DNA from 3 places in the Marinomonas mediterranea MMB-1 genome. Region 2 is predicted to be linked to each of the others. Evidence: predicted binding sites of a transcription regulator. Region 2 holds the regulator's gene; each other region holds the start of a gene.

Region 1 (11,068 bases), 1.9 Mb from region 2:
TCATCCTTAAGCGCCTTAATCAGGCCCTTTAATTCCGTAAAGCTATGATCTAACTGCATAGCAAGACGAGCACCGGCGGAGGTTAACTCTAAACGTCGATGATGGCGAATAAACAACTCAAAACCCAGCTTTTCTTCAAGGAGTCGAATTTGCTGGCTCACCGCCCCCTGCGTCAAATGCACTTCCTGCGCAGCTTTCGTAAAGCTTAAATGTTTCGCTGCAATAGCAAACGTACCTAAATTGCCCAAGGGTAACGACTTCAAAAGCAAACTCTCTTATCAAAGACTAATCGTAAGTTGGGATTTTAGCATTAGCTGAATTAATGCAAAATGGCAATTTTAATCGTTTGTGAAGTTACGAAATCTCACTAGAATAGGCGCTATGTTCTCGGTATCGAGAGCTCGCTATATCACCCTAATTGTTATAGCAACTTAGTTTAGAGCGACCCCACAGAAGCACTAGACTATTTTATTTATAGAAGCACACCCACAGGTGCGACTATAAACAACTGCAAGTTACTTTCTTATAGCTGGCTAGAGTTTCTCTACCCAGCTTTTTTTATGCCGATTATTTAAGAGCAAAAAAAGGCGACCAAAAGGTCGCCTAAGTAACACACATGCTTAAGAATATTGATGACTAAACCAGAGCTTAATCACCAATTTTACTTAACTGTGCTCCGGTCATTAAGCTGCACGCTCTTCAACTACCTGTCCGCCGATAGAGACTGACTGTGTCAGTTTCTCCATTAAGCGAACAACTTGGCAGCTGTAGCCATACTCATTGTCATACCAAACATATAGAGTAGCTTGATTACCACGAACTTTAGTAGATAGTGAATCCAACACACCTGCTTGCTCACTACCAATGAAATCAGAACTTACTGCGTCTGCGGCATCGCTGTAGCCAATTTGACCTGTTAATGCTGCACTTTCTGAAGACGCTTTAAGCAAAGCATTAATTTCTTCTACAGATGTTCCAGCTTTCAGGTTTAGGCTCAATACTGCGATAGACACGTTGATAACAGGGACACGAATCGCACTGCCACTTAGCTTACCTTCTAAAGAAGGGATCGCTTTAGAAACAGCTTTTGCAGCACCCGTTTCTGTCATCACCATATTCATTGCCGCTGCACGCCCACGACGATCACCTTTATGAACGTTATCAATTAGGTTTTGATCATTTGTGTAAGCATGAACAGTTTCAACATGACCGGATTCAATTCCGTATTTTTCTTCCAATACAGACAAAATCGGCGTAATTGCATTGGTTGTACATGAAGCAGCAGATAGGATTTGATCCTCGGCTTCAATATCAGAGTCATTAACACCAAATACAATGTTTTTCATTTGCTTGCCTGGCGCGGTTAATACAACACGCTCAATACCAGGACGAGAAAGATGAACACTCAGTCCATCGTGATCACGCCAGCGGCCTGTATTATCAACCAACAAAGCACCTTCGATGCCTTCAGCAACGTAATCTACTTCTGCTGGATCAGACGCATAAATCACTTTAATTGGATTACCGTTGACAATAAGTTGCTCATTTTCAACGTCTGCTTTAACGACGCCATCGTAAGTACCGTGAACAGAATCGTATTTAAGTAGGCTAGCGCGTTTTTCTAGATCTTTGTCACTAGCGCGACGAACAACAATCGCTGCCAACTTCATACCTGGCGTCGTGTGACCCAAAGCGCAAATGCGACGTGCGAGTAGACGACCAATACGTCCGAAACCGTAAAGAACAACCGGTGTTTCATCACCTGTTGCAGTAAGAAGACCTTCAGAAATTTGAGCATCTGCAAGCGCTTCTTCTAATTCTAAAACGCCATTACCCAAGCCTTTTTCCTGAGCGTCAGTCAAAACTTGCTTCACTCGCTCCAAATCAACACCTGGATAACGATCAAACAGCTCCATCAACCCAGTCACTGAATCAGACATTAGAGTTTGACCTGCCAACTGAACTTTTAGAGATTGTTCACGACCTAATTTACCCAATAGTGGAATCAAAGATTCAACTTGAGAAAGAGTTTGTAACCAAGTATCTGTCATTTCCTGCCCCCGAAAACAGACTGTTTTGATGCGATATGGGGTGCAGTTTATATTCGAAATTAGAGAAAGACAAATTGTAACAAGGCTACAAAATACGTTAAAAATCCGCTATTTAGAGGGTTATTTTGCGAAAAGAACAAAATAAAAGTGAAGTTGTCGAAAGTTTACAACATAAGAAAATGATATAGCGCAATAAATGTCACTATTTTGCAATTATTTCGTAACTAACAAACAAGTTAAGGTAAAAAATTTCATGTATTTTTTTATAAACAACGTCATAAATAGCGTTTTCGCTCCGCTAACACACCTAAAATGACAAAAGAGGCTATGATAATAAGCGGCCTGTAAGTCACATCGATATGCGTTAAAGACCAAAAGACGAAGGGCTGAACCCAAATCGTCAGCAATCCATAACCGAACGTACACATCAGTATGAATGCCGTGACTCGTGCCACAAACATCCACGATGAAACCGCTTTTTTTAATGCACGATTTATTTTGTCCCCATAGATCACTAAGCAAGTCGCCACAAAGGCCAATGCAATATTATTCAAATGTGGCTGCATGAAACGAGCCAGCGAGGAATTCAACTCAAACAACACGTCCATTTATCTTCACCTAACAGAAAGGAGCTACTTCCGAAGAAGAGACTCAACATCAATTTTGCCAGACTCAGACTGTATTTTCGGCACTTCGTCCACATAGCTCACAGACACATCAAACGTCGTGTTATGAAACTCTATTACCGTACCATCATTAAAAAACCATTTTGCACGGCCATAGCCATCGCGAACAAAGCCGACACTTGGTGGGCCATACTTGCCTTCCAGCAATTTTCCGAGCGATGCTCGTTTTTTAGGGCTTTCTACTACCCCTGAAAGAGTCGCCTTTTTTATGTACTTGTACTGATTAAAAAGAACCGTCAGCTCACGGATACCCAAAATACCTTCTGGCCCTAAGCTGTACGTTGCAACACCATCTCGGTAAGAAGGATACGGCTGCAACCCCATTTTCTGTAGGTGTGCCTCAAATGCCGATTGGCTAAGATCATTTACCTCCAGACCAAATAACTCAGCTTTCGTCTGCAACGGCGGCGCGACGTCCTCAGTCTCTGCCTCTTGAGCATCTTCTGTCGCACTGAACGAAGGTAAAGAAGCAAAGGCGCCAAACATAACAAGGGCGCAATATAAAATTGACGAAAAACGCATACTCATAAATCCAACTATCGAGAATATTTTGCAATAAAAAGTAGATATCGCTTCAGACAAAAAAACCAAAGCTGACTATAAAGTCAGAAAGCGAAAAATGAAATAATTTGATATAGTATACAACCTATAAAGGTTATGTTCTGTATTCTATTTGTTGAGGTATTTCATGGCGCTTGTAATTGGCGTAACAGGTATTTCGGGAAGCGGTAAAAGTCGCTTGTGTTCACTTCTTGCAGAAGGCCATGAAGAACGAATCACGGTTCTCTGTCAGGATAGCTTCTACAATGGCTGCGGCAGCATCGACCCAGATGTCTACAACTTCGACGACTTAAGCTCACTAGACGTCGAAAGCATCAAGCTCGCTATCCACAACTGTAAGAACCGCCAGCAGCCTAATGAGATCCCTGTCTACGACCATTCTCAACATAAGCGTACGGGCTATCGCAACCTGGACCCAACCCATGTTGTTTTGGTTGAGGGACATATGATGTTTCAAGACCCTGCGATTCGTGATGCCGTTGACTACCTGCTCTTTGTTGATACTGATATGGACATTGCTATTGTTCGCCGTTTAAAGCGAGATATTGCCGAACGAGGACGAAATGTGAACGAGGTTACAAGCCGTTACATGCGCCACGTTCGTCAAGCGTCTTTAAAAACATTAGAAATTCGCAGTAAAGCCGACTTCGTGATACCCAACAACAATAGTTTCACAAATGCAGCGAACCTTTTGCAGTATTACATTGAATCGGTTCTGGACAGAAAAAGCGCAAAGCAATAAACCGCAAAAGAGATGCTCATAAAGCCAAAGCGATACATAAAAAATAGGAGCCTAAGCTCCTATTTTTTAGGACTTCTTTTATTTATAACCAGCTAATCGATGTTACTTCTTAATCTCATCAAAAAACTTTTTCACACCATCAAACCAAGTCTTTTGCTTAGGAGAGTGTTCACTCTCTTCGCCCATTGTTTCAGCAAATTCTTTCAAAAGCTCTTTTTGTCGATCTGTGAGATTGACTGGTGTTTCAACCACAACCTTACAAATCAGATCACCAACAGGGCCACCGCGAACAGGTTTCACACCTTTATTACGCAAGCGGAACAGTTTTCCTGTTTGACATTCACTGGTTACTTTCAAACGTACGCGACCATCTAATGTTGGAACGTCAATTTCGCCGCCTAATGCCGCTGTCGTGAAGCTAATTGGCACTTCGCAGTATAGGTTTGAACCATCACGCTCAAATATACTGTGAGGTTTAACAGACACCTGAACAAACAAGTCGCCCGCTGGGCCACCAAATGTTCCCGCCTCACCTTCACCAGAAAGTCGAATACGATCACCAGTATCAACGCCCGCTGGGATCTTAACATTAAGAGTTTTGTATTCTTGCTTACGACCTTGGCCGTGACAGGAGTTACAAGGATCAGAAATAATTTGCCCTTGACCATGACACTGGGGACACGTTTGCTGAACAGAGAAAAAACCCTGAGACATACGCACTTGACCCGCACCATTACAGGTAGGACAAGTCGTCGGTTTCGTGCCTGGTTTTGCCCCAGACCCTTCACAAACTTCACAGTCTACCAAGGTAGGGATACGGATTTTTTCTTCACATCCCCAAACTGCTTGCTCTAAATCAAGCTCAAGGGTGTAGCGTAAATCTGAACCACGACGAGTACGGCTTTGTTGGCCACCACCTCCGCCTGCACCACCGAAAATATCGCCAAAAACATCACCGAAGATATCACTAAAGCCACCGGCACCAGCGCCGCCGAAGCCGCCTGCGCCTGCCTGACCATTTACACCTTCATGACCAAATCGATCATAGGCCTCACGCTTCTCTTCTGTTGATAAAACCTCATAGGCTTCAGCAATTTCTTTGAACTTTTCCAGCGCTTCTTCGTTGTCTGGATTTTTATCCGGGTGGTACTTGTTAGCAAGCGAACGATACGCTTTTTTTATCGCTTTTTTGTCAGCATCACGACTGACACCAAGCACTTCATAATAATCACGTTTACTCATTACGAGGATTCCTGCACCTTTCGAGTGAGAGCAGAGAGAGCATAAATAAACCGTCTATGGTTCTCTCAAATCATAGGACTTATTTACACTTCCCTTCACCAATCCTAAAGACAGCAAAACACGGAACGTCCGTGTTTTGCCATTGTCCTTCATGGACGACGATTAAAAGTTGCCATTACGGCTTATTTTTTGTCGTCTTTAACTTCTTCAAACTCTGCGTCTACCGCATCGTCTTGTGGCTGAGAAGCCTGTTCAGCACCCGCTTCTTCGCCAGCGCCTGCTGCTTCAGATGCTTGTGCTTGTTCGTACATCTTCTGAGCCAAAGAACCAGATGCTTGAGTAAGCGCATTGGTTTTCTCTTCAATCGCTTCTTTGTCGTTAGACTCAAGCGCCGCTTCAAGATCTTTGATTGCCGTTTCGATTGCTTCTTTCTCTTCAGCAGTCGCTTTATCACCAGCCTCATCCAACGTCTTACGCGTTGCGTGGATCATGCCATCAGCCGTGTTACGAACCTGAACAAGCTCTTCGAACTTACGATCTTCCTCAGCATTGGCTTCAGCATCACGTACCATTTGTTCAACTTCATCATCACTTAGGCCAGAAGACGCTTTAATGACGATAGACTGTTCTTTATTTGTTGCTTTGTCTTTCGCAGATACGCTCAAGATACCGTTCGCATCGATGTCAAAGCTTACTTCAACTTGTGGAATACCACGAGGAGCCGGTGGGATATCAGCCAAATCAAAACGTCCTAGAGACTTGTTTTGACCCGCTTGCTTACGCTCACCTTGAAGTACATGGATCGTTACTGCATTTTGGTTGTCTTCAGCTGTTGAAAAGACCTGAGATTTCTTAGTAGGAATCGTAGTGTTCTTTTCGATCAGAGCAGTCATAACACCACCCATTGTTTCGATACCAAGAGTAAGAGGCGTTACGTCAAGAAGAAGAACGTCTTTTACATCACCTGCAAGTACCGCACCTTGAATAGAAGCACCCATTGCAACGGCTTCATCAGGGTTAACGTCTTTACGAGGCGCTTTACCAAAGAACTCAGATACTTTCTCTTGAACAAGAGGCATACGAGTCTGACCACCAACAAGGATAACTTCATCGATGTCAGAAGGATCGATATCAGCGTCTTTGATCGCTAGACGACAAGGCTCAAGAGAGTTAACAACTAGATCTTCAACCAAAGATTCAAGTTTAGAGCGAGTCAACTTAACGTTAAGGTGCTTAGGACCTGTTGCATCTGCTGTGATGTAAGGCAGGTTTACTTCAGTTTGGCTAGAAGAAGAAAGCTCAACTTTGGCTTTTTCACCCGCTTCTTTCAAACGCTGTAGCGCCAAAGGATCGTTGTGAAGATCGATGCCAGTGTCTTTCTTAAATTCAGCAGCCAAGAACTCGATAACACGCATATCGAAGTCTTCACCACCTAGGAATGTATCACCGTTTGTAGAAAGTACTTCGAATTGCTTCTCGCCATCTACATCAGCGATTTCGATGATAGAGATATCGAATGTACCACCACCAAGGTCATATACTGCAACCGTAGAATCGCCAGTCGCCTTGTCTAGACCGTACGCTAGCGCTGCTGCTGTTGGCTCGTTGATGATACGTTTAACATCAAGACCTGCAATTTTACCTGCATCTTTTGTTGCTTGACGCTGAGAGTCATTGAAGTAAGCAGGAACGGTAATAACCGCTTCTGTTACTGCTTCGCCTAGGTAGTCTTCCGCTGTTTTCTTCATTTTCTTAAGAACTTCAGCAGATACTTGTGGTGGCGCTTTCTTATCGCCTTTTGCTTCTACCCAAGCATCGCCATTGTCAGCCGCGATGATTTTGTAAGGCACCATTGAGATGTCTTTTTGTACAACTTTGTCTTCAAAGCGACGACCAATCAAACGCTTAACGGCGAACAAAGTATTTGTTGGGTTCGTTACCGCCTGACGCTTAGCAGACTGACCAACTAGTGTTTCGCCGTCGTCTGTAAAAGCAACAATTGAAGGAGTGGTGCGATCACCCTCAGCATTTTCAATTACGCGTGATTTTTCGCCATCTAGTACAGCAACACATGAGTTCGTTGTACCTAAGTCAATACCAATGATTTTACCCATTGTAATACTCTCCAGTAGAATTCTTTATTTCGTTGTTAATTCTGTATTTGGGTGCTCTTCCGAGCATTTCAACCTCAAACCGTCAATTTTTTGACGCGTTTTCGGTTTTCTCGCTATATTGCCGCCTTTACTAGGCCGCAGAGCTCACAACAACCATCGCAGGACGCATTAATCGACCGTTTAACGTGTAACCTTTCTGAACAACGTCCATGACAGTATTCGGTTCCATCTCAGGGTTTGGAACCATAGTCATAGCTTGATGCAATTCAGGATTGAATGGTTCGCCATGAGGGTCAACTTGCGCAATATCAAAACGAGCAAGTGTTTCAATCAAATCTTTAAGCGTTAGCTCAACCCCTTCACGAACGGAATCCGCATCGGAAGTTTGTTCAGTCGATGTCAAAGCACGCTCTAAATTGTCCGCCACTTTTACGATGTCTTTCGCAAATTTTTCTAGGGCAAACTTATGCGCTTTTTCAACATCAAGTTCAGCACGACGGCGAATATTTTGAGCATCAGCTTGTGCACGAAGTGCCGCTTCTTTATATTGAAGCGCTTCTTCTTTCGCTTTTGCCAGCTCGTCGTCTTCTACGATCTCTACTTCTGGCTCAAGTAATTCTTCTACTTGAGCACCTTCTTGTTGCAACTCTTCTGCTTGCAATTCATCTTCTAGGTTTGAATTTTTTTGCTGATCACTCATTCTTTCACTCCAAATAACAGAACGTAATTACCATCTGTGCGATGTATATGGGGACGCAAAATTGCCTTTCAACACCATTCCCTCATTAAATTTGCGGCTTTTTTATACGATTTTCCCGATCACGCCGATTGAATAAAAGTTTTTAACTAGCACTTGTCAAAAAACGAACAAATACTGTATAAATAACCATATGTTTATTTAAACTTCTGGAGCGCAGCATGTTGACCAGTATCGCGATATCTAACTTTGCCATTGTCGAATCACTAGAGTTGGAATTAAAGAAAGGCATGACCGTCATTTCAGGTGAAACCGGTGCCGGCAAATCTATTATGGTTGACGCGCTTTCGCTTTGCTTAGGAGGCCGAACCGATGCGGGCGTTGTCCGACATGGCGAGAAAAAAGCCGACATCAGTGCAAGCTTTGATATCAGCCTTTATCCTGAAGTCTTAAATTGGCTAGAAGAACACGACCTTGATCAAGAGCAAGATTGCATCCTTCGTCGAGTAATTACAAAGGAAGGTCGATCAAAAGCCTATATAAACAGCCGTCCATGTACATTAAGTGATTTAAAAGAAGTCAGTGCTTATCTTGTCGACATTCATGGTCAGCACGAACATCAGTCACTTTTAAAGAAAAGCGCACAACGAACGCAACTCGACGCTTACGGTCAGCTCACCGAATTAGCATATACAGTACGAACTGAATTTAATGCATGGCGCACCTTAAAAGATGAACTTTGCCAAAAGATGAACGTCAGCGCCGAGCAGGAAGCAAAAATTCAGCTTTTGTCCTACCAGCTAGAAGAACTAGCCCAACTTGACCTAAGACATAAAGAAATAGAAGAGCTCGAACAAGAGCAAGCCTTTCTCTCTAATATCGCAGAAGCGCAGCAGCAAGCCTACTTCGCCAGCAACCTTCTCAAAGAAAATGACGACGGCAACGTTTGCTCCATGCTTCACAACGCCATACAAAGTGCCAGTAACATACAACCTTTAACGCCCGAATTAGAAAGCGCACTAGAAATGATGAGTGAAGCCCTCATCCAAGCTGAAGAAGCAAGTTCAAGTCTTACTCACTACCAAGATACATTAGAACAAAACCCACAAAGACTATTAGAAGTGGAAGAACGACTGAGTCGTATCTATGATACAGCGCGAAAACACAAAGTATCGCCCGAGGCTCTGCTGATTTTACGCGACAACGTCGAATCTGAACTTAACAAACTGCAAGGCGGCGAAGAAAGTCTAGAGTTCTTAAAACTAAAAGAAGAACAGGCCTACGCGCAACTCACCGCCAGTGCGACCTTACTAACTGAAAAACGTATTCAAACAAAAGACAAACTCGCGTCTAAAGTAGAAGAGCAAATCCATGGCCTAGGCATGCCGCACGCTGGTTTCTTTATTGATTGTCAGCCTTTGGACCAAATCACCGCGAATGGATTTGAAGAAATCGAGTACATGATCGCATCCAACCCAGGTCAGCCCGCTCAGCCTCTGCGCAAAGTTGCTTCTGGTGGAGAGCTCTCGCGCATTAGCCTCGGTATTCAAGTCGTCACCGCTCACACGTCAACCATCCCTACATTGGTCTTTGATGAAGTGGATGTCGGAATTAGTGGCGGTATCGCAGAAGTGGTTGGTCGCATGCTTCGCTCCGTTGGCGCGCGCGGTCAAGTATTTTGTGTGACCCACCTTGCACAAGTAGCCGCTCAAGGGCATCAACATTTCCAAGTCAGCAAACAAGTCGCTGACGAGAGCACCTCTTCACAAGTGAAAACACTCAAAGAAGAAGAGAGAACACAAGAGATCGCAAGATTGCTCGGCGGCATAAAGTTAACAGAGCAAACCCTTGCACACGCACGAGAAATGCTAGGTAACGTGCACCTACAATAGAATCACTCACTGCTGTGAATGGGTACGACATCAGCAATGCGTACGACTGCCACTTGCATAAAAAACGCGGCTTGAACTCACGTCTAGAACCGCTAACGAAACAAAAGAGCCGTTGACGAAATAAAAGAGACTAAATAAACCGAAACAAAAAAAGCGACTCGGTTTGAACGAGTCGCTTTTTTATCGGAATAAATATAACGGAATAACCGTTTATTTTGATTTAGGACGAACGTAAATCACTAAGTTATGATCTTCGATGTCGTAGCCGTGTTCTTCGGCAATCTCTTTTTGACGTTGTTCGATTACAGGGTCAACAAACTCAACGACTTTTCCTGTTTCCAAACAAATCATATGATCGTGATGATCACCCTTTTCAAGTTCAAATACCGCTGTACCCGCTTCAAAATGGTGGCGAACAACAAGACCGGCTGTTTCGAACTGAGTCAATACACGGTACACGGTCGCTAGGCCTACATCCTCCCCTTGATCGAGAAGGGTACGGTAAACGTCATCCGCACTCATATGATGGTCACCAGCTTTCTCAAGGATCTGTAAAATCTTTACGCGAGGCAAAGTTACTTTAAGACCCACTTTCTTAAGCTCTTGATTTTCTGTACTCATGAGTAATTCTCTATTCGATCTCGTTAATAATTACTTTATTATTAGCACATCACAATTAGGATGATACCAATGAAGAAAACTTTATTATTAGTGGCCGCTCTTTTTACACTTAATGCTTGCAGCCTATTACCTGAACCTTACAAGGTTCCTGTAACCCAAGGCAACATCATTAAGCAAGAGCAAGTCGAACAACTTGCGCTCGGCATGACAGAACGCCAAGTCATCTATGTTCTTGGCACTCCGATGGTTCGAGACACATTCGCTCCCAACGAGTGGCACTATTTATTTAAATCAAAGTACGCAACATCAGCGGATAAAACCAGTCCAATTGAACAATTAACACTCACCTTTAAAGATGGCGTGTTAATCAACATCGATCAAGACTAGTTTTGTTAACAAAAGGAGGCTTGTCGTTAAACTACGACGAATGAGCCTCCTTAGTTTGCAGTGCAACGCCTTACT
Region 2 (11,068 bases):
GGATGCACGCTAGAAAGTGTCAACTTACTGTTCAGCTTACCTCAATTGATCTTCCTGACAAGTGGGATAAGGTAACAAACAGTCAAAAAACCTGTGCTTATCGTTATATTCGCCCGAAAACGGTAAAAGGTTTTGGCCCTGTAATTTTATTTACACCTTATGAAGTGTGGAAATATGTAAAGGTAGATGGGAGCTGGTGGGTTTCAAAAGAGGTTCCAATAACGCAAGCTATACATGATGGAATGATGGCTCTTGAAGGGATTGCTGACGCTGTTGAGGTCACCGAATCGACGGTCAGTGTTTATTGGAATGAAAAAGGCGATGAAAAAACCGTTGACCGTATCGCGAGCTTGATTAAGTCATTGAGCGAGGTTCGATAATATTCCTTTATTTGTCTAAACGTTGCGTTCAGCGTTTAGACAAACGGTTTAGGTAAGAAGTCTAGATTAGTACTGAAGCCCATTATACTTTTTAACTTTTCTGTTCCGGTTGCTCTTCTTCGAGTAACGATTGATCCGATGCTTCACCTAAATCAAGAAACAGCTCTTCTATCACTTCCTCCGGATTTTCAGCGTTTTGTAGAGCCATGATTTGTGGTGCTACGATTTCTTTCATTCGATCCTGAATGAAATTTTCTAATTGATGCTTTTCTGCGCGATCAATTGTGTTTGATTTTAAATTTGAGAGAATAACGCCGTATAGGGTTTGGGCAACACGTAAGTCTCCACTATGGTAGTTTTTATTCGCTTGTATGAGCTGGCGATTTAGTTGTAGCCACATATTTAACCAGCGTAAGTAATCATAGCAAAGTTTGTAGTGTGTGTGGCTTATACGGCCTTTTCTGCGCATGTAGAGTAGCATTTTTGCGGTTTTTGTTAGGCGCTCTTTGTAGGTGGTTTTTTCTTGAAAACTGAGTTCGTCTGGTTCCGGAACGAAAGGTTGAGGGTCAGCGGCGCGCTCTTCTTCCGCCTTCGCGATTAGGCCTTCAATCTTTTCAGGATTGTCAGAATAGTCTATAAGTTCTCTCAAGCAATCGATATAAAAGCTATACAAAGCATCAGTTGCTATGTTATCGGTGTTAATAGGTAAGATGCCTCGAAGATGCTGTTCGACACGCTCAGCTCTATTTGATAGCTGAAGCTGTTTAAATTTGCGTTCGGTGGCTTCTTTTTCTTTTTGTTGGGCTCTTGTGCCAACGACAACGGAGATGATGACAATGATAAAAAGGATCGCAATTGTTAAAATTTGGAGTGTTGCCATGATTGTCCTTGGGTTATTAATTAAGTAAGGTAAAAGCAAATACGTTACTTATTACGATAAATATGCGAAACAATACCTTGATAGCTTGTCATATAAAAGGTGTTTGCTTAATATCTGCGCCCCGAAACACTATTCTGCATACATGCGCAGCTTTTTCGACGTTTTAATATAAGGCTCAAACAGTTCAATGGGAAAATCACTGGTTATCGTGGAGTCGCCTGCAAAGGCCAAAACCATCAACAAATACTTGGGTAACGACTATGTTGTTAAGTCAAGTGTAGGTCATATCCGTGACCTACCAACTGGCACGACCTCTAAATCGACGCCTCAAGAGCGAGCAAAACAGGCTGCGCTTACTCGAAAAATGAGTCCTGAAGAAAAAGCGGAATACAAAAGTAAAAAATCACGCCAACAGCTTATCGCGAGAATGGGCGTTGACCCAGAAAATAACTGGGAGGCGCACTATGAAGTTTTACCCGGTAAAGAAAAGGTCGTAGACGAACTTAAACGTCTTGCTAAAAACGCTGACACAATCTATCTCGCGACCGATTTGGACCGCGAAGGGGAAGCGATAGCTTGGCACTTACGTGAAGCGATTGGCGGTGACGAAGCTCGCTACAAGCGAGTGGTCTTTAACGAGATTACAAAGAATGCTATTAAATCGGCGTTTGATGAACCGTCTGATTTGGATATGAATCGAGTTAACGCTCAGCAGGCTCGACGTTTCTTGGACCGCGTCGTTGGCTTTATGGTGTCACCGCTACTTTGGTCTAAGGTCGCACGTGGCTTGTCAGCGGGTCGAGTACAATCGGTTGCCGTAAGGTTAATCGTAGAGCGTGAAAAAGACATTCGTGCGTTTAACCCTGAAGAATTTTGGGAGTTAGATGCACTACTGGCTACCGCGTCGAAAGAACAAGTTAAATTCGAAACGCTAAAATACCTAGGTAAAGAATATCGACCCACGTCACAGATTGAATCTGATGAGCATGTGGCGCGTATTCAAAACTCAGGGTTTGTTGTCAGTAACCGTGAAGATAAGCCTACGCGCTCTAAACCTTCTGCGCCGTTTATCACATCGACATTGCAGCAAGCGGCCAGTACACGATTAAGCTTTGGCGTAAAAAAGACAATGATGCTGGCGCAGCGTCTTTACGAAGGTGGTTATATTACCTATATGCGTACTGACTCGACCAACTTAAGTAATGAAGCTGTGGAAGCGTTGCGTGATTTTGTTGGTGAAAAGTATGGTGAAGCATATTTGCCCAAAGAACCTATTCGTTATTCTAGCAAGGAAGGCGCTCAGGAGGCTCATGAGGCAATTCGTCCGTCTGATGTGACTGTGACGCAGAATATGCTTCAAGGGATGGATAACGACGCTCACAGGCTTTATGAATTGATTCGCAATCAGTTTATTGCGTGTCAAATGACACCAGCTGAATACACGTCAACAAGTATTACGGTTACAGCAGGTGATTACGAACTGAAAGCGCGTGGTCGAATCTTACGCTTTGATGGTTATACCCGTGTTCTAACACCTGTAGGAAAGAAAGCAGAAGACATGATTCTGCCTGATATTCAAAAAGGCGATACACTGGGTTTAAATGAGTTGTTGCCCGAGCAGCACTTTACTAGACCACCTGCGCGCTACAGTGAAGCAAGCTTGGTTAAAGAACTTGAAAAGCGAGGGATTGGCCGTCCGTCAACGTACGCCTCAATCATTTCGACCATTCAAGATCGAGGGTATGTGCGTGTTGATAATCGTCGTTTCTATGCTGAAAAAATGGGCGATATCGTAACGGAACGACTTGTTGGCAGCTTTTCACAGCTAATGAATTTTAGTTTTACCGCTCAAATGGAAGAGCAGTTGGATGAAATTGCCCAAGGCGAAGACGATTGGATTAGAACGCTGGATGCATTTTACGCTGATTTCAGCAATACGCTGACAAAAGCTGAACACCCAGAAGAAGGTATGCTGCAAAACCAGCCAACACCGACCGATGTAGAATGCCCGAAATGTGGTCGTCCAATGCAGATACGTACTGCAGCCACCGGCGTGTTTTTGTCCTGTTCTGGCTATGCGCTTCCGCCAAAAGAACGTTGTAAAGCGACGATTAACCTTGTTAGCGGTGACGAAGCGGTTGCGGTGGACGATGATGAGGGTGAATCTAAAGCACTTATTAATAAGAAGCGCTGTAAGATTTGTGATTCGGCAATGGACAGCTATCTGATGGATGAAACTCGCAAGCTTCATGTTTGTGGTAACAATCCAAGTTGTTCGGGATACGAAGTCGAAAAAGGCGCTTTTAAAATTAAGGGTTATGATGGCCCCGTTATTGAGTGTGATAAATGTTCCTCTGAAATGCAGCTAAAAACAGGTCGTTTTGGCAAGTACTTTGGTTGTACAAACGAAGAATGTAAAAACACTCGGAAGTTATTGAAAAACGGTGAAGCGGCGCCACCAAAAATGGACCCTGTTGCGATGCCGGATTTAGCTTGTCAAAAAGTGGAAGACCACTATGTGTTAAGAGATGGTGCAACGGGCCTATTCTTAGCGGCTAGCCAATTCCCACGTAAGCGGGAAACGCGTGCACCACTTGTATCAGAGTTGATCCCTTATATGGATCAGATTGATCCTAAATATCATTTCTTCTCTGATGCGCCAGTTATGGATAACGAAGGACGCCCAACTGTGATTCGATACAGCCGTAAGACGAAAGAGCAATATGTCATGACAGAAGAGAATGGCAAGCCGACTGGTTGGAAAGCATTCCATCAAAATGGTAAATGGGTTGTTGAAGAAGGCAAGAAAAAGAAATGAGCCCTCTTAACCCAGCAAGCCTAACGAATCAGCGATTAGACAGCGCACGACGACTTATCAGTGAGATTAAGTCGTCTGACGGAGATTGGTTCACCCAAGGTCACGAACCGACCGTAACTTTTCTTCTTCGTAGTGCGTTGAATGGTTTGCTTCAAGAGGTCAAGATAGCCTATGGTTTAACGGCTGATTTGACAGTAGAACAACTTATTACAAATGCGACGGATAATGAACTCACAGTGCCTGTACTTAGTGAGCTAAAGCTTTTGAGCGCCGACTCAAATTCTTGGTTTAGCATGTTGCTTGCGTCTTTCGATACGTATTTCGAATGCAGGCCTAACCCGATTAGCAGTCAATTAAGTGATGTTCAAATGATAGGAGCGTCAGCAAGCGACCTCGGCGGATCAGTCAAATCCTATTTGGATTCTTTGGTTGAGTTGGTGTTGAGATTTAGAGAAGAATCCTCAGAGTATTAAAGAATGAAAGACGCTTACCTCGAAATAGTCGAGTTAGATAATGGTGATATTGTGCTTCGTCCGGTGGCTGAAGATGATTCAGATGCCCCGGAAAAGCCTCTTGCTGTATTGCAAATTCCAGAAGACACACGCTCATTGTTAAAAGATCGCTACTTTGAGTTGGCAAAACGCATGTTTCATGCGGGTATTGATTATGTCTATTCTGATGATTTCTCAGATCAAATGGATATGGATATGGATATGGCGGAAGACATGGATATGATGCCTAAGGTTTTGCACTAGTTAAGGCCTTTCTCTGTAAAAACAGGGTGAAAGGTTTTCGCTCTATCGCCAAATAAAAAAAGCAACGCTTAAATAAATGAGCGTTGCTTTTAAGTTTTAGAGCCATTGGCTTTTTAGATATTCTAAGTGCTTTGCTTTCGGTTAGGAGGTAATGTCGTTTACAGTCGCTATACGAAAGCTTAAAAGTCTACTTAGGTGCCTTAACTAGATGCCTTGACGAATAACGCCGACAGATAAGCCTTCGATGGCAAATTCTTCGCTCTCAAGATCCACTAGAATATCATCGAACTCGGTGTTTTCGGCAATAAGTCTTACCTTACTGCCTTTCTTTTCAAATCGTTTTACCGTCACTTCTTCGCCAATTCGAGCGACGACAATTTGACCATTTCGAACGGCGTGGGTTTTATGGACAGCAAGCAAATCGCCATCCATAATGCCAACGTCTTTCATGCTCATACCGCTGACGGATAGTAGGTAGTCTGCTTTAGGTGAAAACATGCTGGGGGGGACGGAAATGTGGGTCGCGACGTTTTCTTGCGCTAGAATAGGGGCGCCTGCGGCGACCTTACCGACAACGGGTAGGCCCAGGTCAGAATCGTTTGCGCCTGCTGGCGTTTCGTTTATAAGGCGAATACCACGCGAAGCACCGGACAACATTTCAATGGCACCTTTTTTAGAAAGTGCTTTTAAGTGTTCTTCTGCGGCATTAGGTGAGCGAAAACCCAATCGAGCGGCAATTTCTGCACGAGTGGGAGGGAAGCCGGTTTCGCTAATGTGTTGGCGAATCGTTTCCAATACGTCAGACTGTCTTTTGGTTAATTTAATCATAATTCATCTGTTTGTTTGTACAGTTACTGTTATTATATACAGTCTATTTAAAAATACTCAACAAGATTAATGCTTTCCGACAAAATAAAGAACGAAATTCAGTCTGCGTATCGTGCGTCCCTTGAATCTAAAGGTCATAAACCTCGGGTAGGGCAGCGCCAAATGATTGCGACCATTGCTCGAACCTTAGGTGGGATAAAGCAAGGCACTGAAGGCGAACGCCTCGGTGAAAAGCATGTCGCGGTAGTAGAGGCCGGTACTGGTACAGGTAAGACGTTGTCTTATTGTCTGTCGGCTATTCCAATTGCAAAAGCGAAAGGGGTAAAGCTCGTCATTTCGACAGCAACCGTAGCGCTTCAAGAGCAAATCCTATTTAAAGAGCTGCCCGACTTGCTCGAACATACAGAGGTTGCTTTTCGATATACGTTGGCAAAAGGTCGCGGGCGGTATCTTTGTTTAAATAAGCTCGAAGACTTCATGGGCAGTGAAGAACTTGCGACGGACGATATGTTTGCGGGGTTGCTTGAGCAGCATTTACAAACGGATGATGTGAATACCGCCTTATACCAAAAAATGGACGAAGCGCTTAAAAATAGCGATTGGGATGGTGATAAAGATAACTGGGAAGGTATCTTGAGAGATCAAGATTGGCGGCGACTCACGACCGACCACCAGCAATGTACCAATCGAAATTGCGCTAACTTTTCGGCGTGCCCATTTTTCAAAGCAAGAGCTGAAATAGAGACAGCCGATGTTATTGTCGCAAACCACGATCTTGTTCTAGCGGATTTATCGCTGGGTGGCGGTGCTATCTTGACCCCACCTGATGAAACCATTTATGTCTTCGACGAAGGCCACCACTTGCCAGATAAAGCAATTGGGCACTTTAGGCACGAAATTAGATTGCAGGGCAGTATTAGTTGGCTGCGTCAACTGGAAAAAAATCTACTGACGCTCAAGCAAGAGCTGACTCAAGAAGTGAGTCTAACGGGGCAATTGTTAATGAAAATCCCCCAGCAAATACAAACCGTTGTTAATTTTATTCAGTATGTGCAACAAGGGTTAGCCCCTTACATACAGCAACTTGGGCTTGATTTAGAGAACAATCAACACCGTTTCGAATTTGGTGTCGTCCCCGAAGAGTTGCGACAGTTAGCTTATAGCTTGTCTACCTCTTACCAAAAACTGTTTGGCCAAATTGAAAGCATTCAAGATGAATGTAAAAAAGTAAAACAAAACGAAGGTATGGGGGTTACCCAAGAAACTGCCGAAAATTGGCAGCCAATCTTAGGTGTCATCTTAGGGCGTTTAGAGCAAGCCGTTGAGTTGTGGCGTTTGTATTCTCATCAGGATGATCTCAATTACCCTCCGAATGCTCGATGGCTCGAAGTGGTTGGTCAAGGTTTAGAGCAAGATATTGAGCTTGGCGCTTCGCCAATATTGGCGGCTCACACATTAAGAATGCAACTCTGGGATAAGTGCTTTGGCGCTGTCGTTACGTCTGCCACCTTGACTGCGCTCAATCAGTTTAATCGATTTAATATGCGTTCCGGTGTGCCGAGAGAATCAGAATATCTGCGTGTTCTTAGCCCGTTTGACTTTGCCAACAAGGCAGAACTGATTGTACCCGACTTCGTTAGTGAGCCGAATAAGGCCGATGACCATACCAAAGAGATTGTACAGTATTTAAATAAGCACATCGATCTAACGCAAGGTAGCTTGGTCTTGTTTTCCTCTCGCAAGCAAATGGAGTCAGTGGCAGATCAAGTGAACGACTCGTTGAAAGCCATTTTGCTTATTCAGGGGGAGCAATCAAAGCGTATTATTTTAGATAGCCATAAAGAAAGGCTAGATAAAGACAAAGGCAGTTTGTTATTTGGTTTGGCGAGTTTTGCCGAGGGGGTCGACTTGCCAGGTAAATATTTAACACGCGTATTTATTGCGAAAATACCGTTTTCCGTGCCTGATGACCCAGTGGAAGCAACGCTCGCTGAATGGATTCAAAAACGAGGTGGTAATCCATTTATGGAGATTTCGATTCCAGATGCCTCACTGAAGCTTGTGCAAGCAACAGGGCGTTTGCTACGAAGCGAGAGCGATGAAGGTGAAATCCACATTATGGATAAACGCCTTAAGACAAAACGCTATGGCTCTCAGCTCATTGCGAGTTTGCCACCTTACAAAATGAGGTAGTTAAATTGGAAATGGCTTACCTTGGCCATTGGTGCCGAGGTAAAGCGCGTATTATTAGTGCTTAATGAACCTTTTGAACACCTTTATTTACAAATACATGGTACGAGAGAAAACCTAATTGCGAATTAGTAATGATAAAATCCGACTGTTTAGGTAAACTCTCTACCCAAATTTAACCATCAATCTCTAAAAGGTCACATAGACTACAAAATGGATACTAAAAACGAAGACATTGCTAAAGAGCAGAACTCAAAACCCAGTCGCCCTCGACGCTCGCGCAAGCGTAATCGCGCTCCAGCAAACAAAGCCGCTAGTGATTCTGCTACTCAAGTGACTTCAGAAAAAATCTGGTCTATTGATGACTTCCAAGTACCTGAAGTGGAAGGTAAAGTTCGGTTTCATGATCTTAACTTACCCGATCGTGTACTTAAATCTGTTTCAGAGATGGGCTTTGAATATTGCAGTGAAATACAAGCCGCTACCTTGCCTGCAACGCTTGAAGGTTATGACTTAATCGGACAAGCGCAAACGGGAACAGGTAAAACGGCTGCATTCCTATTGGCGATGGTCAGTGACTTCTTGGATTACCCTGTTGAAGAGGAACGTGCTCGCAACATGGCGCGTGGTTTGATTATTGCTCCAACGCGCGAGTTGGCTCTACAAATTGCGGACGAAGCGGAAAAGATCACGCAGAACTGTTCGCTTAACGTTATTTCACTTGTTGGTGGAATGAGTTATGAGAAGCAAAAACGCGCGTTAGAAACCGAACGTGTTGATATTCTGGTTGCGACGCCCGGACGCTTGTTGGATTTCGCTCGCTCGAAAAAAGCGATGTTGAACAAGGTAGAAGTGTTGGTATTGGACGAAGCAGACCGCATGTTGTCGATGGGCTTCATTCCTGACGTGAAAAGCATTATTCGCATGACGCCTCATAAAGAGCGTCGTCAAACTATGCTGTTCAGTGCGACCTTTCCAAAAGATATTCAAAACCTTGCTCGTCAGTGGACATACTTTCCGAAAGAGGTGTCTGTTGTTCCTAAAGAAGCGACGAACAAAAACATCGATCAAGTTATCTACACTGTTGAAGCCGATCAGAAATGGCCAGTACTTAAGAGCTTGATCGAAGATGACGGTAATCAGCGTACCATTATTTTTGCTAACCGCCGTGACGAAACGCGCGAGTTGTACGAACTTCTGAAAGAAGCGAAAATTAATTGCGCGATCCTATCGGGTGAAGTTAGCCAAGATAAGCGCGTAAAAACGTTGAAAAACTTCAAAGATGGCCGCATCCAAGTACTGGTAGCAACGGACGTCGCTGGTCGCGGTATCCATGTTGATAACATTGAGTTGGTTGTGAACTATACTCTGCCAGAAGATCCTGAAGATTACGTTCACCGTATCGGTCGTACTGGTCGTGGTGGCGAAATGGGTAAATCAGTAAGCTTTGCTAGTGAAGACGACGCCTTTTTAATCCCTGAGATTGAAGGGGTAGTTGGCGAAAAAATTCGATGTGAATACATGGTAGGCACCGTCGTAGAGTAAGCGTCTCTAAGCGATGTTATGACTGTTTTGCAAACTGCGCGCTATAAACTACGCGTGTAGTTTGCTATAGGCCGCCTTCTCTTAAAAGGCGAGAATCCAGATTAATCATCAATTGGAGTGCGGATGTTTTTGCATCATCGTTTTCACGGGTTAGGGCCAGCCTTTTATTCAGAAGAACGTATCAAACCTCTAAACGAACAGCGATTAGTCGAGATAAACGAACCCCTTGCTCAATTCCTCAATGTAGATTTTAAAGATCCTACAACACTTGATACGTTAAGTGGTGAACTCGACATCCCCAAATGCCTCAGTATGGTCTACGCAGGTCACCAATTTGGTGGTTTCTCTCCTAAACTTGGCGATGGTCGTGGCGTTTTACTCGGCGAGTTAGAAACGCAAAATGGCGATTTTTATGATTTGCATATTAAGGGAGCGGGGTTGACCCCATTTTCTCGAATGGGTGATGGTAGAGCGGTGCTTCGATCTTCTATTCGTGAATATTTAGTTAGCGAATACATGCATGCACTCGGGATTCCCAGCAGTCGTGCGTTGGCTCTGTATGACTCAACGCAAGCCGTTTACCGGGAACGACCAGAGCTCGGCGCTATGCTCGCACGCGTTGCTAAGACTCATATCCGCTTTGGTCATTTCGAATACTTCTATTACTCAGGCAAAACCGATGAGCTGGATGCGCTTATGCAGTATTGTCTTGAGCACCATTTTCCTCATTGTTTGGATGAAGAACTCCCCATCCTTTCAATGTTTCAGGACATTGTGCTACGAACGGCCAATATGATTGCTCATTGGCAAGCCGTTGGTTTCCAGCATGGCGTCATGAATACTGACAACTTCAGTATTTTAGGCGAAACGATTGACTACGGACCTTACGGTTTTATGGAAGAATACGACCCTAGTTGGGTATGTAATCATTCCGATCATGAAGGGCGTTACGCTTTTGGTCGACAGCCTAGTGTTGGTCTTTGGAATTTGAATTGCCTTGCTCGCAGTTTCTCAAATTACCTCACTCGTGATCAGTTGGTCGATTCCTTAAAGCAATATGAAACGAGATTAGAAATGCATTTTTCACGATTAATGACCGATAAAATGGGCTTGTCCAAAGGTGCCTTGACGGAAGAACTCCTTAAGGAATGGTTGGCTATCATTACAAAAGAAGGCCTCGATTATACATCGGCGTTTAGGTTACTGAGTACCGTTTCTAAAGCGTCTCCAGCCACTTTACTCGATGAAGTGGTCGATCGGAGTGCAGCATCCGAGTTTCTAGATCATTACTGGAGTCAGCGCGATGATGGTCGTGATCAAAATGAGGTGTCAGCGAGCATGCTGAAAGCCAATCCTAAATTTGTTCTCAGAAACTACCTGGCGCATGAAACGATTGAAAGTGCAGAGCAGGGGAATTATTTACCGTTTAGAAAACTGTTGAGCGTGTTATCTAAGCCGTTTGATGAGCATGAAGAATGCAAAGAGTTAGCTATGCCGTCTCCAGAATGGGGCAAGCGACTCGAAGTGAGTTGTTCATCTTAATCCACTTATTCATAAAAAGAGACAAAATATGAAAAAGCAATCGGTGTGTGTTCTTGGTGGTGGTAGTTTTGGTACCGCAATGGCAAACATCATGGCGCAGAATGGACATCAAGTAAGCCAGTGGATGCGT
Region 3 (11,068 bases), 320 kb from region 2:
GAATAAGTGCATAAGCAGCCTTATAGGCTCCTTTTGCCTCATCGCTCGGCTCGGTTATAGCCACGACAGGTGTTGTTTCCATCGCATCCGATGACGCACTACCTATATCACTACCGGCTGAGTTAATCGGAGCAGAGGCAACCGAAATTGAGCCGCTCTCTTGCTGAGGTTGAGACTCCGTTTGCGAAACTGAAGCCACCTGAGCCTGAGGCGCTTGACTAGAAGACATAATCAGCGAAATACGCTTATCAAGATCGATATAGCGATCCCTTTGACGCGTCTTCATTTTTTTCAATTCATACTCTTGCTCTTCAACCAAACCTCTCAATTGCTGAACTTCCTGTTGCAATGATTCGAGTTGGAATAATAGATCTGCCGCTGCCGCAGGAGATAAACCTTGAACAGTATTTGCAGATGCAAAAGAGGCAGCCGAAGCTGCCACCAAAGCAATAGAGCGAATGACCGCCTTATTAAACGCCATTATTCGTAACGAACTTCAACGCGACGGTTTAACTGCCAAGACGCATCGTCATGGCCAAATGCTACAGGCACTTCCTCACCAAAGCTTACAGATTCGATCTGAGAAGCTGCAACACCTTGAATAGTTAAGTAACGTGCGACGGCTTTAGCACGACGCTCGCCTAGTGCCATATTGTATTCACGAGTACCACGCTCATCAGCATGACCTTCTAATACAACGCGCGCATCAGGGTTGGCTACTAAGAATTCTGCATGCTTCGCCAACGCTTCACGAGCTTCTGGACGAACAATAGACTTGTCGAAGTCAAAATAGAAAACTGTTTCAACACCAGCAAGCAAGTCAACATCTTGATCTACAGCACTAGCAGAACCTGAATCATCTACAACAACACTTGTGATGCTACCATCTTCACCAGCACCAAAAGATTGATCTGAACCAGCCTCTTGACCCGCAGCATCTGCACTTTGCTCTTCAGTAGCTGATGCAGAATCTTCTGCTACAGTAGATGAAGAATCAGTTTCAGTTGCGTTTGTACTACAGCCCGCGATCCAAGCCGCAGACAAACCGATCACAGCAAACTTACCTAGTTTGTTTACACTCATTATTCGCTCCTTAATGCGCTTTATTTGAAATACGGTGACCAAGCAGGTTCACGTACATCACCATTTGATGATGGTAACTTATATTTCACCAAACCATCAACGGAAACTACAGAAAGTATACCTTTATTTCCTTCTGTTGTTGCGTACATAACCATACTTCCATTAGGTGCGATACTTGGAGACTCATCTAAATAGGTCTGTGTCAAAATAGTCACTCGGCCATTTTTCATATCCTGAAGTGCTATATGATAATTGCCTGAGTCTTTTTGAACCGTCACCAAGTAACGACCATCAGGTGTCATACGAGCACGCGTATTTGAATCCCCCTCAAATGTCACACGCTCGACTTCTTTACTTTTTACATCCAATCGGTAAATCTGAGGATTACCACCCCGATCAGAGGTAAATATAATACCTTTTCCATCCGGCTCCCAGCTTGGTTCCGTATCTATGGCGTAATGATTTGTCATTCTATCTAGCTTTTGAGTCGCTATATCAAGCACATACACCTCTGGATTGTTATCTTTTGATAACACAAGCGCTAACTTTTTACCGTCAGGAGACCAGGCGGGCGCCCCATTCAACCCTTTATATTGCGCAACTTTACTGCGTTTTCCCGTTGCCAACTCTTGAATGAATATATTAGGTCGACGATCTCTAAACATAACATAAGTAATAAAACGTCCATTGCGACTCCATGATGGAGACAATATCGGTTCTTTCGATTCGACGATTACCTGAGCTCGATGACCATCAGCATCCGCCACTTGCAACTTATAATTAGGCGCCGATCGATCGCCTTCAGCTGTGACATATAATATACGAGTACTAAACGCACCCTTTATACCTGTAAGCGCTTGATACACTTTGTCACTAATAAAGTGAGCAGCATCTCTGAAACTTGATGGCGTAACTGAGATAACCTCTTTATTACCAACTCGTTGTTGAGTATTGACGTTTAACAATTCAAATGCAACTTGGTAGTTACCGTTAGATGCATTTAGAACCGCCCCCACCAAAATATATTCAGCCTTTAATATTCGCCAATCCCGATAAAATACATTATCAGAAGAACTTGGCTCACTTAACATTGAAGCTCTCGGAATGGTTTCAAAAACACCACTTCTAAGTAAATCACTCTCGACAATTTGCGCAATATCTTCTGGCAGAGGATTCGCTCCAGAATACTCAAATGGAACCACCGCTATCGGTAAAAGCTGATCAGCCCCACTTGTAATCTCAATCACCAGCTGTGCTCTTACACTTTGCGACGTAATGACCATTACAAACATCAAAAACAACGGCTTAAATAACTTCATTAGTTTCTCAAATCTTGTGGGTTAAATATTAAATCAACTTGACGGAAGTTTCTCTCAAAAATATAAGAATCTAACTCCGACAACTCCTCTATCCGCTCAACTTTTTTAACAGCTGCAATAGCGCTTCGGTCAAAAGCATCATTACCGCTTCTATCCATAATTTGTACATCACGCACCTCTCCTGTTGGAACAAAGAAAATACGCAACTTCACGTTCATATTATTACGCGCACTTGGCGGACGTATCCACGACGCTGTAATTCGTTCATTAATCAAACCACTCAAAGACTGAACCGCTTGCGCTTCGGCAACATCCCGGTCCTTTTGAGCCTGAACCTCTTGCTGTTGACGCTTTTGATCATCACGTTTTTTTCTTGCTTCAGCGGCTTTTTTCGCGGTCTCTTCGCGCTGTCGCGCCAACAATTCCTGCTCAGCTTTTTTCTTTTGTTCAGCTTCTAACTGCTTACGCCGCTCAACCTCTTGACGCTTACGTTTTTCTTCTTTTGCCTTTTCCTGCTCGCGTGCTTTCGCATCAGCGTCCGCTTTCGCCTTATCTCTGGCCTTTTTATCAGCCTCTTCCTTCGCTTTCTGTTTAGCTGCTTGCGCTTTCTTTTTCTCGTCAGCTTTACGTTGCGCTTCTAATTTTTGACGCTGCAACTCTTTATTACGAGCTTGTTCAGCCCGTTTTTGCGCCTCTTCTTGTTTACGCTTTGTTTCGGCCAGTTGCTTTTTCTTTTCAGCAAGCGCTTTTTTCTGGATTGATCGCGCTTTTTCTTTATCTGCTTTTTTCTTCGCTTCGTTCGCTACCTGAATTGCTGCCGCTTTATTTTCAGCTTCTCGCTTTCCAATTATGGTTTGAGAAATATCAATCACGGTAGCTTGGACAATTGCAGGCTTAGGCGCGACTTTGGCCTCCTCTGAAAAGTTAACCGCAAACGCACCACCTACCAATACAACAGCGTGAAGCGCAATCGCAAACACAACTGGCAACGAGTAGTTTTCTTTATCGAGCCATTTCATGTTTTATTCTGGCTCCGTCACCAAACCAACGTTTGGTACTCCCGCCCCTTGAAGTGACACCATCAGGCCTATCACCTCGCCATACGAAACGTTTTTGTCGCCACGCACCAAAACAGGAATATTAGGATTTTGACTAAGTACTTTTTTAACGCGAGTCTGAAGGTCCGCCAGTGATATTGGAGACTGCTCTCCACCAATATCGATAAAGTACTGTCCGCTTTTATCTACGGAGGCAATCAACACATCCGTCTCTTCTTGCTGAATAGGCGCCGCATTAGCGTTAGGTAACTCAACGTCAACACCCTGGGTCAGCATAGGAGCGGTGATCATGAAAATAACCAGCAGAACGAGCATAACGTCTATATAAGGTACAACGTTTATTTCTGCAACTTGCTTGCGATGCGCACGCCGCCTTCTAGTGCGAGCCATTATGCACTTGCCCCCTCGCGAGAATGAACCTTCCTATGGAGAATACTACTAAACTCATCCGAGAAGTTTTCATAACTAGAAGCTAGATTATCGGCACCCGCCGAGAAGCGGTTATAGGCAATGACAGCAGGAATAGCAGCCGCTAGGCCAATAGCCGTGGCAATTAATGCTTCCGCAATACCTGGCGCAACTGTGGCAATAGTCGCTTGCTGAACCTGCGCCAAGCCGATAAAGGAGTGCATGATACCCCACACGGTTCCGAACAAGCCAATGTAAGGGCTAATAGAACCAACCGTCGCCAGAAAAGGAAGGTGCTGGTCTAATTTCTCTTCTTCCTTATACAAGGCAACGCGCATAGAACGCGCTACACCCTCCATAACGGCATCAGGCTCGACACTGGAACCTTGACGCAAGCGGGTAAACTCACGAATCCCCGACGTGAAAATATTCTCAATACCTTCTACTTTTCGCCCATCCGCAGTTAACTGTTTGTACAGCTTACTGAGATCGATCCCAGACCAAAACTGTTCTTCAAATCGATTTCTTACCACCTTTGCCCGCTTTAAAATGCGAACACGTTGAAAAATAACAATCCAAGAAAACAATGACGCTAGCAGTAGTGTCAACATAACCAACTGAACGACAATACTAGCACTGGCAATAAGCCCCCAAATCGACATCTATAACCTCTTACTTAAAATCTTCTGACGGTAACTGATAATTAAAGTGCTCGTAAGCACGCTTTGTGACCTGCCTTCCACGCGGAGTTCTAATCACAAACCCCTGCTGAATTAGAAACGGCTCGATCACATCTTCGATCGTATCTTTATCTTCTCCGACTGCCGCGGCAATACTATCCAAACCTACCGGACGTCCGTCGAACTTCTCTATCATAGTCAATAACATACGTCGATCAAGATGATCGAAACCTTGACTATCTACACTTAACATATCTAGGGCCCGACGAGCAACCTTTTCCCCTACTACTTTTTCGCCGCCCACTTGAGCGACATCCCTCACCCGACGCAACAATCGGTTGGCAATACGCGGTGTACCGCGAGATCGTCTTGCCACCTCAAAGCAACCACTTTCATCCAGAACAACGCCCATTTTGCTAGCAGAACGACCAACAATAGTCGTCAACGATTGGACATCATAAAACTCCAAACGTTGCACTATTCCAAATCGATCTCTTAAAGGAGAGGTAAGCAGGCCGGCACGAGTTGTGGCACCGACTAAAGTAAACGGAGGAATTTCGATTTTTATAGAACGAGCTGCAGGCCCCTCACCAATCATAATATCTAACTGATAGTCTTCCATTGCGGGATAAAGAACCTCTTCAATAGCAGGACTAAGACGATGAATTTCGTCAATAAATAATACATCACCATCTTCGAGATTAGTAAGCAGTGCCGCCAAATCGCCTGCCCTCTCTAAAACCGGTCCCGACGTTGTTTTTATGTCCGCTCCCATCTCATTTGCGACAATATTAGCAAGCGTCGTTTTACCCAACCCTGGTGGTCCGAAAATTAAGGTATGGTCAAGCGGCTCCGAACGTTGACGCGCCGCTTGAATAAAAATTTCCATTTGTTCTCGAACAATGGGCTGACCAATGTACTCATCGAGCATCTGCGGTCGAATAGCACGATCAACCTGTGACTCACTACCCTGAGTTTCTGAAGAAATAATCCGATCTTGTTCTATCAATTCCGCCTACCTCAACATACCTTTTAATGCCGCCTTTATAATTGTCTCGCTATCGGAGCCATCTTGAGGCACTTTAGCGACGGCTTTCGATGCTTCCTGAGGCTTATAACCCAACGCGACCAACGCCGCTTCCGCCTCTTGCCTTGGATCTGCTTGAACCTGTTTAAGCACTTTAGGTGTAGAAAACAAATCTTGTTTCGCCGCCTGCCCAAGCTTATCACGCAACTCGATAATCAAGCGTTCGGCAGTTTTCTTGCCAACACCTGGTATTTTAACCAAGGCATCGACATTTGATTCTTGAACATTCTCTATCAGTTCACTTGTCGACATACTAGAAAGAATGGCAAGGGCCATTTTAGGACCAATCCCATTCACCTTTATAAGCACCCTGAAAACAGCGCGCTCATCTTTTGAATGAAATCCGTATAACGTATGAGAGTCTTCTTTTACTTGAAGATGAGTGTGCAATACGACCGTTTCGCCAATCGAGGCCAAATCATAGATCGTCGTCATTGAGGCATAAACCTCGTAACCAATACCATTAACATCCACGAGCAACTCTGGCGGCATTTTCTCGATCAATGTACCAACAATTCTACTTATCACCGTATTTCCTCAAATCCGCGGCACTCCAACGGCCGGTACGTTTACCAGCGCGTTTACCCACGCCATACTCTAAACCACCCGACGTTCTTGTATTCGCGTGACACATAGCAATTGCCAACGCATCAGCGGCATCTGCTTGCGGTGGCGAAGGCAGCTTTAACAAAAGCTGAACCATGGCTTGTATTTGCGCTTTGTCAGCATTCCCGTTCCCTGCAATGGATTGCTTTACACGTCGCGCTGCATATTCATAAACAGGTAAATCAGCAACGCCAGCCGAGACAATAGCCGCCCCTCTAGCCTGACCCAATTTAAGTGCAGAACTCGCATTTTTAGCCATAAATACTTCTTCAATAGCAAATTCTGAGGGTGAAAACTGAGAAATCAACTCTGAAACGGATTCAAATATCACCCTTAAACGCACCGCAAGGTTAGCATCGGGCAATCGAACACAACCACTTGATACATATGTCGTTTTACCATTTTTAGAATCAATAACCCCGTACCCTGTTATGCGAGAACCGGGGTCAATTGCCAATATACGCGCCACTCAAACTTCCAACCTAGCATCTTCAATAACTGTATATTTGACCAGTTATTATAGAATCATGCAATTGATTCATAAAAAAAGCCGCTTAAAGCGGCTTTTTAAACAAAACGAATAGCGTTACTCCGCTACTGGCTTACGTACACGAATACTTAACTCTTTCAACTGTTTGTCACTTACATCACCAGGCGCTTGTGTTAACAAACACGTCGCACTTTGCGTTTTAGGGAATGCAATTACATCACGAATCGAAGCGGAGTCCGTCATAAGCATGACAAGGCGATCTAAGCCAAACGCCAAACCACCGTGCGGCGGCGCACCGTACTTAAGCGCATCCAATAAGAAGCCAAACTTCTCTTGCTGCTCTTCTTCATTGATATTCAGAAGTTCAAAAACCGTTTGTTGCATTTCAGGCTGATGAATACGAACCGAACCACCACCAAGCTCAGTGCCGTTTAACACCATATCATACGCCTGAGACAAGGCAGCAACTGGATTCGCTTTTAGCTCTTCTGGAGAACAAGACGGCGCAGTAAACGGATGGTGAATGGCAGTGACACCACCGTCAGGTAACTCTTCAAACATTGGGAAGTCAACAACCCAAAGAGGCGCCCACTCACAAGTATAAAGATTTAAGTCTTCACCCAACTTGCAACGAAGTGCACCTAGCGCTTCATTTACAACCGTCGCTTTATCAGCACCGAAGAAGATCAAGTCACCATCGTTCGCATCAGTACGCTCTAGAAGCGCTTTACGCACTTCAACAGGCAAAAATTTAACGATTGGAGATTGCAGACCCTCTTCTAGATCTGCTTTATTGTTCACTTTGATATAAGCAAGGCCTTTCGCACCATATATACCAACAAATTTCGTATAAGCATCAATCTGCTTACGAGTCAGTGAATTACCACCTGGTACTTTCAATGCCGCAACGCGTCCTTTAGGGTCAACCGCTGGACCAGAAAATACTTTGAAGTCAACGCCTTCCATTAAATCAGATACAGTCTGAATGGTTAAAGGAATACGTAAATCAGGCTTATCGCTACCGTACGTTTCCATTGCTTCTGCATATGGCATACGTGGGAATTCACCAAGATCAACATCCTTCAATTCTTTGAACAGGCTGACAATCATAGACTCGGTCATTTCCATGATCGCTTCTTCGCCCATGAACGACGTTTCAATATCGATTTGAGTAAATTCAGGCTGACGATCTGCACGCAAATCTTCGTCACGGAAACATTTAGCTATTTGGTAGTAACGATCAAAACCAGACACCATCAACATTTGTTTAAATAGTTGAGGAGACTGCGGCAATGCAAAGAAACTACCTTGATGTGTACGGCTAGGAACAACATAATCACGCGCACCTTCAGGTGTTGCACGCGTTAGAATTGGTGTTTCAATATCTAAGAACCCATTCTCATCCAAATGGCGACGCAATACAGAAGTCACCTTAGAACGGAAACGCAGTTTTTCCTGCATTTCAGGACGGCGAAGGTCAACAAAACGACTCTTAAGTCGAATATCCTCACCCACGTTTTGATGCTCATCCAATTGGAATGGAGGTGTTTCAGAGCGGTTTAATATCTCCAACTCTTTTCCAAGCACTTCGATTTCACCCGTTGTCATATTCGGGTTAACCGTACCTTCTGGACGAGGACGAACCAAGCCTGAGACTTTTACAACATACTCATTACGAACGCTGTCAGCCAAAGCAAAGCTTTCAGCACGATCTGGGTCAAATACGACTTGTGTAATGCCATCACGGTCACGTATATCAAGAAAGATGACACCACCGTGGTCACGACGACGATGTACCCATCCGCACAATGTAATTTCTTCTGAAATATTTTTCGCTGTTAATTCGCCGCAATAATGGCTGCGCATAATGTGTTTCCTATTCCTATCTCTCTTTGGAGCTGTCTCGCAAATGTACGTTTCTCTTTGGACGACCCGTAAGCACGGTCATTCTCGTCAGAAAAAGTCTAGATAATTTTTAAAGCACTGCATTATATGCGAAGCCAAAGCGACTCTCCAGACTTTTACCCGCCCTAGCGAAACTTTTGCAGAACTCTAATGAGTTTCAGCAGCAATTACAGACAGACTTTAGAGCTTAAAAAACACGACAATCACTCTTACCGCTAATATCTAATAGTGAATATCAGAAATCTCTGCATACACCTCAACGCCTGCCCTTAAAACCGTGAACTCATCCCCCTCACTTTTCCCCATCAAAGATTTGCCAATGGGTGAATCCAACGAAACAAGCTGAATATCGGCTGCCTGCACGCTTACCTTGTTGCCACCACATCGAGGTACGAGCAAATAAAATGACGTTACTCCGTTGACATCAACCTCAACCAAATCACCCACTGACACCGCACCCCGATCTTTAGTGTTTGGACGCCAATTCATAAAAAAGTGCAAATCTTCTCTACACTCAAATACCCTTTGAGTTTGCCCGTGAGCCAGATAAGAGTTCTCCAACCCAAACGTGTCGTATTTTGTTTCCGCCACACTTTCAGCGTCCGTCGCCGCCGCTCTCGCCTGATTCGCGGCCGACACCGCGCGATCAAGTCGCTCCTGAAAGAACGTCGGCAACAGCTCTAAAAGCCTTTCTTTTAATCCAAGCATACCTAGTACAAGCTTTTCGCCTGCCGCCTCTCCATCTCTTCTTGTGATTCTGGCTCTTCTGACATACCAACCTGGTCCTTTATCATTTGACCTAATGTCGGTAATTCCGAGCGCTCTATTTTATTCTCATCTAACCATAAACCAGAACGTACAATCGCCTTTGCGCAGTGCAAGTAAGCCTCTTTGATGTCAATTAGAATGACCGATCTAGGTAGCTTCCCACGCGTTTCAAACTGCGCCAAGAAAGACGCATCCACCACGATAGACGCAAGACCATTAACCCTAAGCGTTTCATTCACCCCAGGAATCATAAACATCAAACCAATTCCCGGATGGTCAATAATATTTTTAAGGTTATCGAGTCGATTATTTCCTGGCCAATCAGGCAGAGCAATGGTCAATTCATCGACCACCAGCGCGAACCCTGGATCTCCACCACGCGGAGAAACGTCACCTAACCCATCTGCACCTTTTGTCGAAATTACCGCAAAAGGCGATTTCGAGATAAAATTGCGCATATGCTTATCGAGCGCGGACATTTGCTTTAGCTTAGCTCGCTCTTTCGTTGGCGGATATAACGATTCGAGCTCGCCAATGGATTTTATTGTTTTCATTTTGCACGCCTCCATGTATACCAATCCAAATAGGCATTCTAGAATAAAAAAACGCCCGATGGGATACATCGAGCGTTTTTAGCCATTCAGCAAGCCACGCACCTTATAAAGGTGCAGAGCCATTCACTTACAATCGAACTAGAGCAGCAATCTCTTCAACAGCTGCAGCGACATCCGCAACATCGATACTGTTATCAGCACCCACTTCAGCGTCCGTAATAACAACAACACCTGTTTCACTTAACAAGGATACCTGTTCCACAGTCAAACCAGACTTAACAAGTGCAACCAAACCAGAGCGCAACAACGCACGCTCTAAAGCAACGCCATTTTCGACTAATGCCGACGTTGCTTTGATTACAGCTGGTTTTTGGCCTAAACGAGCGGCGCGGTCTTCTGCAGTTACTGGCGCATCTTCATTAATGTCCGCCAATTCCTGCTCAACCATGCCAGCACCAACTGTTACGTTAGTTAAACGATCGATGACAATCAACGCGCCCGTTAGGCGACTATCTTGATAACGATCGAATGCAACCGGTGCATCAAATTGAATGGTACAGTCAGCGATGCCGTTTAATTCAAGTGCATCTATATCACTCGTTTCAAGCGTATTAACATCAACTCTATGATTAAAGTGATGAACTTTACCCGGAACCGTTTGTGTACCTAATTTGAAGTCATACAGCTTGCCAGGCACTAAGTCCTGCTCTGACATCCATACGATAGATGCGCGCAATGTCGAACTCATCAACGGCTCTTCGCCTTTGTGAGAAAGCATATCTCCGCGACTAATGTCGATTTCGTCTGCCAGCGTGATGGTAACAGCCTGACCCGCTTTTGCCGTTTCTAGGCTACCATCATAAGTAACGATGTCCGCGACAGTGGATGTTTTACCGGACGGCAAAGCAACAACTTCATCACCCTTCTTAATTTGGCCCGCCGCAATCGTTCCAGCGAAGCCACGGAAATCAAGATTCGGACGATTCACATACTGAACAGGAAGACGGAATGCATCTTTCTTAACATTTCGGTTAATTTCCACCGTTTCAAGAATAGCCATCAACGGCTGTCCTTGATACCAAGGCGTTTGCTCGGAAAGATTAACCACAT

What was found. Region 2 encodes LexA, which represses DNA repair genes until DNA is damaged. Its sites were predicted from a motif close to TACTGTNTANNTANACAGTA; they were not measured.
Region 1: recN (DNA repair protein RecN) is a predicted target of LexA. The motif match lies at 8,269-8,288, and genes of this name have one in related genera.
Region 3: ruvC (crossover junction endodeoxyribonuclease RuvC) is a predicted target of LexA. The motif match lies at 6,738-6,757, and genes of this name have one in related genera.

Annotation. Positions count from the first base shown of each region.
Region 1 covers NC_015276.1:584,664-595,731, reverse strand. The annotation lists gene gcvA (transcriptional regulator GcvA) at 1-263, opposite strand, end outside; gene MARME_RS02860 (glyceraldehyde-3-phosphate dehydrogenase) at 684-2,051, opposite strand; gene MARME_RS02855 (DUF3392 domain-containing protein) at 2,327-2,659, opposite strand; gene MARME_RS02850 (hypothetical protein) at 2,684-3,259, opposite strand; gene MARME_RS02845 (uridine kinase family protein) at 3,426-4,040, shown strand; gene dnaJ (molecular chaperone DnaJ) at 4,143-5,282, opposite strand; gene dnaK (molecular chaperone DnaK) at 5,465-7,396, opposite strand; gene grpE (nucleotide exchange factor GrpE) at 7,527-8,096, opposite strand; gene recN (DNA repair protein RecN) at 8,315-9,985, shown strand; gene fur (ferric iron uptake transcriptional regulator) at 10,196-10,606, opposite strand; gene MARME_RS02815 (outer membrane protein assembly factor BamE) at 10,676-10,993, shown strand; gene MARME_RS02810 (RnfH family protein) at 11,064-11,068, opposite strand, start outside.
Region 2 covers NC_015276.1:2,465,817-2,476,884, reverse strand. The annotation lists gene MARME_RS11310 (hypothetical protein) at 1-380, shown strand, start outside; gene MARME_RS11305 (hypothetical protein) at 472-1,260, opposite strand; gene topA (type I DNA topoisomerase) at 1,448-4,078, shown strand; gene MARME_RS11295 (DUF6586 family protein) at 4,075-4,551, shown strand; gene MARME_RS11290 (hypothetical protein) at 4,555-4,833, shown strand; gene lexA (transcriptional repressor LexA) at 5,038-5,661, opposite strand; gene dinG (ATP-dependent DNA helicase DinG) at 5,731-7,854, shown strand; gene MARME_RS11275 (DEAD/DEAH box helicase) at 8,065-9,396, shown strand; gene MARME_RS11270 (protein adenylyltransferase SelO) at 9,520-10,938, shown strand; gene MARME_RS11265 (NAD(P)H-dependent glycerol-3-phosphate dehydrogenase) at 10,967-11,068, shown strand, end outside.
Region 3 covers NC_015276.1:2,150,029-2,161,096, reverse strand. The annotation lists gene ybgF (tol-pal system protein YbgF) at 1-481, opposite strand, end outside; gene pal (peptidoglycan-associated lipoprotein Pal) at 481-1,083, opposite strand; gene tolB (Tol-Pal system beta propeller repeat protein TolB) at 1,104-2,402, opposite strand; gene tolA (cell envelope integrity protein TolA) at 2,402-3,421, opposite strand; gene tolR (protein TolR) at 3,425-3,850, opposite strand; gene tolQ (protein TolQ) at 3,850-4,530, opposite strand; gene ruvB (Holliday junction branch migration DNA helicase RuvB) at 4,541-5,557, opposite strand; gene ruvA (Holliday junction branch migration protein RuvA) at 5,564-6,163, opposite strand; gene ruvC (crossover junction endodeoxyribonuclease RuvC) at 6,153-6,710, opposite strand; gene aspS (aspartate--tRNA ligase) at 6,828-8,597, opposite strand; gene MARME_RS09885 (GreA/GreB family elongation factor) at 8,859-9,344, opposite strand; gene MARME_RS09880 (pyridoxamine 5'-phosphate oxidase family protein) at 9,347-9,958, opposite strand; gene cysN (sulfate adenylyltransferase subunit CysN) at 10,086-11,068, opposite strand, start outside.